DNA from 2 places in the Nonomuraea sp. NPDC048892 genome. Region 2 is predicted to be linked to the other one. Evidence: riboswitches for the same ligand, from Rfam matches in the RefSeq annotation. Region 2 holds a riboswitch; the other holds the start of a gene.
The links. A riboswitch is a leader RNA that binds a small molecule or an ion and turns the genes downstream of it on or off. The one in region 2 is predicted to bind glycine.
Positions count from the first base shown of each region.

Region 1: linked by a shared signal. The riboswitch ahead of gcvP (aminomethyl-transferring glycine dehydrogenase) and the one ahead of gcvT (glycine cleavage system aminomethyltransferase GcvT) in region 2 are both predicted to bind glycine.

Region 1 is NZ_JBEZFZ010000002.1:700,808-704,081, reverse strand. Features, by position in the region: gene gcvP (aminomethyl-transferring glycine dehydrogenase) at 1-1,655, opposite strand, end outside; glycine riboswitch at 1,835-1,935, opposite strand; gene AB0C28_RS08535 (MerR family transcriptional regulator) at 2,140-2,760, opposite strand; gene AB0C28_RS08530 (bifunctional nuclease family protein) at 2,908-3,274, opposite strand, start outside.
Region 2 is NZ_JBEZFZ010000013.1:178,817-182,090, reverse strand. Features, by position in the region: gene AB0C28_RS34945 (aldehyde dehydrogenase family protein) at 1-98, shown strand, start outside; gene AB0C28_RS34940 (3-oxoacyl-ACP reductase) at 104-868, shown strand; gene AB0C28_RS34935 (gamma-glutamyl-gamma-aminobutyrate hydrolase family protein) at 876-1,568, shown strand; glycine riboswitch at 1,651-1,748, shown strand; gene gcvT (glycine cleavage system aminomethyltransferase GcvT) at 1,880-2,965, shown strand; gene gcvH (glycine cleavage system protein GcvH) at 2,962-3,274, shown strand, end outside.

The DNA.
Region 1 (3,274 bases), on a different contig from region 2:
ACGGCGTCGTAGCCGGTCACCTCGGCCAGCCAGCCCTCCAGCGTGCCGATGAGCTCGCGGTAGCCCTCGGTCTGCCCGGCGGGCGCGTACGGGTGGATCGCGGCGAACTCGGGCCAGGTGATCGGCTCCATCTCGGTGGTCGCGTTCAGCTTCATCGTGCAGGAGCCGAGCGGGATCATGGAGCGGTCGAGAGCGATGTCCTTGTCCTGCAGTTTGCGCAGGTAACGCAGCATCGCGGTCTCGGAGTGGTGGGCGTGGAAGACCGGGTGGGTCAGGTACGCGCTCTCGCGCAGGAGCTCGGCGGGCAGCGCGTCGGGGGTGTGCTCGGGCTCGGCCCCGCCGTCCGGGGAGATCCCGAAGGCGGCCCGCACCGCGGCCACCTCGGCGGCGCCGGTCTTCTCGTCGCAGGCGACGGAGACGTGGTCGTCGTCCACCTGCCAGAGGTTGACGCCCCGCTCGGCGGCGGCGGCCACGACCTCGGCGGCCCGGCCGGGCACGCGGGCGAGCACGGTGTCGAAGAACTCCTGGTGCACGATCTCCACGCCGCCCTCGCGCAGCCCGGCGGCCAGCGCGCCGGCGTGGCGGTGGACGCGGTGGGCGATGCGGCGCAGGCCCTCGGGGCCGTGGTAGACGGCGTACATGCCGGCGATGACGGCCAGCAGGACCTGGGCGGTGCAGATGTTGCTGGTGGCCTTCTCGCGGCGGATGTGCTGCTCGCGGGTCTGCAGGGCCAGGCGGTAGGCGGGGTCGCCGTCGGCGTCCACCGACACGCCCACCAGGCGGCCGGGGAGCTGGCGCTGCAGCCCCTCGCGTACGGACATGTAGGCGGCGTGCGGCCCGCCGAACCCGAACGGCACGCCGAAGCGCTGTGAGGAGCCGATGGCGATGTCGGCGCCCAGCTCGCCGGGGGCGGCGATGAGCGTCAGGGCCAGCAGGTCGGCGGCGGCCACGACCAGCGCGCCGGCCTCGTGGGCGGCGGCGGCCACGGCGCGGAAGTCGCGCAGCCGGCCCGAGGCGCCGGGGTACTGCACGAGCACGCCGAAGCATTCGGGCAGCTCGCCGTCGAGCGGGTGCTCCACCAGCGTGATGCCGAGCGGCTCGGCCCTGGTGGCGAGCACAGCCTTGGTCTGGGGCAGCGCGTCGGCGTCCACCACGAACACGGAGCTCTTCGACTTGCCCGCCCGGCGGGCCAGCGTCATGGCCTCGGCGGCGGCGGTGGCCTCGTCCAGCAGGGACGCGCCGGAGACGGGCAGGCCGGTGAGGTCGGAGACGACGGTCTGGAAGTTCAGCAGCGCCTCCAGGCGCCCCTGCGAGATCTCCGGCTGGTACGGCGTGTAGGCGGTGTACCAGCCCGGGTTCTCCAGCAGGTTGCGGCGGATGACGGCGGGCGTGACGGTGTCGTAGTAGCCCAGGCCGATCATCGAGGTGAGCACGCGGTTGCGCCCGGCCAGGGCGCGCAGCTCGGCAACGGCCTCGGCCTCGCCGATCGCGGCGGGCAGCTTGAGGCGGTCCTTGACCCTGATGGACTCGGGCACGGCCACCGCCACCAGATCCGCCACGGACTCGAAGCCCACGGCTTCGAGCATGCGCTGCTGCTCGGACTCCGACGGGCCGATGTGCCTGGACGAGAACGGCGGAGCTGACAGATCGGTCATGGGTGTGCCTCCCGAGGCTGTGGAGACCGGCGCCAGGGCGCGGGCGAGTGCCGGATCTCCCCCTCTGTCAGCGCGGCCGCACGACGTACGTGCTACCGCGACCTGAGAGCTTCACCCCCGGTGGGGCTTGCACCGTCGGTGAGGCGCCCCTGGCGGGAGCGCCTGCTTTCCAGAGTCGCCTCGCCCGAGCGGTACAGGATGCCTGAGAGATTCCGGGGAGGGTTGCTCCTTCGGCGCCCCGGCGCCGCGATGGGCCCGGGGACTCTCCCGCACGGGGTCGTCAGCCTTGCTGTCCTAGATTACACCGCTACGCCCCATTAGCCGGTCATCGGACCGTCGCGTGCGTGTTCCCTGGGGATTCAGCGCTCCCAGGCGCCCTCTCGGGAGGTGGCCGCGGGGCCCCGCATTCCCAGGGGCCTGCGCGTCATACCGGGGATCGGAGTCCCCTCTTCCGGCATCCCGGCCCTCGTGGAGCCGGGTGCCCTCAGCCGGTGCGGCGGGCGCGTCGCCTGCGGGCCAGCTCGTCAGCGGGATGGTCGGCCGGGACGGTGTCCTCGACCGCCGCGCGTTCCCCCGGCAGCTCCGCGAGGGAGCCCTCGACCTCACGCCAGACCCGGCCGAGCGCGATGCCGAACACGCCCTGGCCGCCCTGGAGCAGGTCGATCACCTCGTCGGCCGAGGTGCACTCGTAGACGCTGACGCCGTCGCTCATGAGCGTGATCTGCGCGAGGTCACCGACCCCGCGGTCACGCAGGTGCTGCACGGCCGTACGGATCTGCTGCAGCGACACTCCGGTGTCGAGCAGCCGCTTGACGACCTTGAGCACCAGGATGTCGCGGAAGCTGTAGAGCCGCTGCGATCCCGAGCCCTGCGCGGCTCTTATCGTGGGCTCCACCAGACCGGTGCGTGCCCAGTAGTCGAGCTGCCTGTAGGTGATGCCGGCCGCCGCACAGGCCGTCGGCCCGCGGTATCCGATGTCACCCGGCAGCGTCCTGGGTTGCTGGTCGAAGAGCAGACCCTGCTCTCCGGCACGCTGCCGCGCGCTCTCGCGCCGTACCGGATCTTCCTGGCCGGCCGTCTTTCCCTCGCCGCTGCTGACCGCCACGCGGACCTCCGGCTTTCTCTCATCCCGTGGCCTGATCTGGGGGTTCGTAAAAGGCGACCACGGGTTTCACTTGCACCGTAGGACCGTGACCATGCGCAGTCAACGATCCGGCTCGGCGCGTCGTGAAGCGTAAATGCACTGAAATACCTACCCCGCCCTGCCGAAGTCTTCGGGAGTGATCGTGTCAAGGAACTCCCTGAACTTCTCCACCTCGTCCTCCTGGTCGTCCGGGATGATGACCCCGGCTTCCTGGACGACCTCCTCGCTGGCGAAGATGCGGGCCCCGGTGCGCAGCGCGAGCGCGATCGAGTCGGACGGCCGCGCGCTCACCTCCACGCCGTTGGAGAAGACCAGGTCGGCGAAGAAGATGCCGTCACGCAGGGCGACGATGTTGACCGCGCGCAGCCCGACGCCGAGCGCGCTCAGCACGTCTCTGAACAGGTCATGGGTGAGGGGCCGCGGCGGCGGCTCCTCCGCCTGGGCCAGCGCGATGGCGGTGGCCTCGGTCATGCCT
Region 2 (3,274 bases):
TCGGCGGCTTCAAGCAGTCCGGCCTCGGCAGGGAGCTCGGCCCGGACGCCCTGGCCGCCTTCACCGAGACCAAGAACGTCTTCATCTCATCGGAGTGACACACATGCAGCGGTTGCAGGATCGGGTGGCGGTCATCACCGGCGCGGGCGGCGGCATCGGGCTGGCCACGGCCCGCCGCTTCGCCGAGGAGGGCGCCAAGGTGGTCTGCGCGGACATCGACGAGGAGGCGGGGGTCAAGGCCGCGACCGAGGTCGGCGGCCTGTTCGTACGGGCCGACGTGACCAGCGAGGACGACGTCGTGCGGATGTTCGCCACGGCGCACGACACCTACGGCAGCGTGGACATCGCCTTCAACAACGCCGGCATCTCGCCGCCCGACGACGACTCGATCCTGGAGACCGGCATCGACGCCTGGCGCCGCGTCCAGGAGGTGAACCTGACCAGCGTCTACCTGTGCTGCAAGCACGCGATCCCGTACATGCGCCGCCAGGGCAAGGGCTCGATCATCAACACCGCGTCCTTCGTGGCGGTGATGGGCTCGGCCACCTCGCAGATCTCCTACACCGCGTCCAAGGGCGGGGTGCTGGCGATGTCGCGGGAGCTGGGCGTGCAGTTCGCCAGGGAGGGCATCAGGGTCAACGCCCTGTGCCCGGGACCGGTGAACACGCCGTTGCTGCGGGAGTTGTTCGCCAAGGATCCCGAGCGGGCGGCGCGGCGGCTGGTGCACGTCCCCGTGGGCCGCTTCGCGGAGGCGTCGGAGATCGCGGCGGCGGTGGCGTTCCTGGCCAGCGACGACGCCTCGTTCATCACCGGCAGCGAGTTCCTGGTGGACGGCGGCATCTCCGGTGCCTACGTCACACCGCTCTAAGGGGGTCATGGTGCGTCGTCCCGTCATCGGCATCACCTGTTACGTCGAGCCCGCCTCGTTCACGGTGTGGCAGGACACGACGGCCGCGCTGCTGCCGTACGCGTACGTGGAGCAGGTCGTGCGGGCCGGCGGCCAGCCGGTCGTGCTGCCTCCGGCCGGCGCGCCCGCCTCCGTCGTGCGCGGCCTGGACGGGCTGATCCTGGCCGGGGGCGGCGACATCGACCCGGCCAGGTACGGCGCCGCCCCGCACGAGCGGATCGGCTACGTCAGGCGGTTCCGCGACGAGGCGGAGTTCGCCCTGCTCGCCGCGGCCCTGGACGCCGGGCTGCCCTACCTGGGCATCTGCCGCGGCCTCCAGGTGCTCAACGTGGCCCTGGGCGGCAGCCTGCACCAGCACCTGCCCGACGTGGTCGGCCACACGGACCACTGCCCAGGGCCCGGCCGGTTCGGCGACCTGCCGGTGAACGTCGTGCCGGGCACCCGGCTGGCGAAGGCATTGGGCGAGGAGCCGGTGGCGGTCCCGCACTACCATCACCAGGCCGTCGATCGCCTGGCCCCCGGCCTGGCGGTCACGGCCACGAGCGCCGACGGCACGATCGAGGCCGTCGAGCTGGACGCGGCTTTCGTGGTGGCCGTGCAGTGGCACGCGGAGATGGCGGAGGGCCACGCGTTGTTCGACGCGCTGGTGTCCGCCTGCTGAGACGCGTGCGCCGGCGGCGGGTCACGACTGCCCTGGACGCGACAACGACCCCCGGACGGCACTAGGCTGGCGGCAATCACCGACGCATCGTGCGGGAGAGCACCCTGACAGCCGGTCAGGGTCCCTGAAGGAGCAAGCCCTCCCCGCAAACCTCTCAAGGCAAAGGACCGCACGGCTAAGGGTGACCTCTGGAAAGCAGGCCCATGGGCCTCGCCGAAGGTGAAAGTCCGGCAAAAGTCGGGCGAAGCTCTCAGGCATCGATGACAGAGGGGGAGGATCCTGGCATCCAACCCTGTCCTGAGGTGCGACCAATGTCCCGACCGACACCGCTACGAGACGTTCACGAGAGCCTCGGCGCCACGCTCACCGACTTCGCGGGCTGGCTCATGCCGCTCCGGTACGGCAGCGAGTCCGCGGAGCACAAGGCCGTGCGCGAGGCGGCCGGGCTGTTCGACCTGTCCCACATGGGAGAGATCTTCCTGACCGGGCCGCAGGCCGGCCAGGCGCTGGACCACGCGCTGGTCGGGCATCTGTCGGCGCTGGCGCCCGGGCGGGCGCGCTACACCATGATCGTGGACGAGCGCGGCGGGGTGCTCGACGACCTCATCGTCTACCGGCTCGGGGACGAGGAGTTCATGGTCGTGGCCAACGCCTCGAACTATGAAAAAGTCGGAAATGAGCTGACAATTCGCTCTAAAGCGTTCGATGTGGTCGTCGAGGATCGGTCCGACCAGTACGCGCTGATCGCCGTCCAGGGGCCCCGCTCGCAGGAGATCCTGGCCACGCTCACCGACGCCGACCTCGCCGGGCTCAAGTACTACGCCGGGCTGCCCGGCGTGGTGGACGGCCGGCAGGCCCTCATCGCCCGTACCGGCTACACCGGCGAGGACGGGTTCGAGCTGTTCGTCGCCAACGACGACGCGGTGCCGCTGTGGCACGCCCTCACGGCGGCCGGGGAGCCGTACGGGCTCAAGCCCGCCGGCCTGTCCAGCCGCGACACGCTCAGGCTCGAAGCCGGCATGCCCCTGTACGGCAACGAGCTGCACGCCGGGCTCACCCCGTTCGACGCGGGGCTGGGCCGGGTGGTGAAATTCGACAAGCCCGGTGACTTCGTCGGCAGGGCGGCGCTCGAGGCGGTCAAGGACGACACGCCGCGACGCCGGCTCGTCGGCCTGGTCGCGCGGGGCCGCCGGGTGCCGCGCCACGGTTACCCGGTCACGAAAGACGGCGCCGTCGTCGGCGTGGTCACCAGCGGCGCGCCTTCCCAGACCCTGGGCAAGCCGATCGCGATGGCCTACGTGGACACCGGCGCGGAAACAGGCCTGGCCGTGGACATCCGGGGCAGCCATGAACCTATGGACGTGGTCGAGCTGCCCTTCTACAGGAGGAACAAGTGAGCAACATCCCTGACGACCTGAGCTACACCAAGGAGCACGAGTGGGTGGCCGGCCTCGAAGACGGCCTCACCGTGACCGTCGGCATCACGGCCTTCGCCGCCGAGGCCCTTGGTGATGTCGTCTACGTGCAGCTCCCCGAGGTCGGCTCGACCATCGAGCGGGGCGACTCCGTCGGCGAGGTGGAGTCGACCAAGTCCGTCAACGAGATCTACGCGCCGGTCGGCGGCGAGATCGTGGAGGTCAACCAGGCCGTCGTGGACGACCCCGGCCTGGTGAACAGCGACTCCTACGGCGAGGGCTGGATGTTCA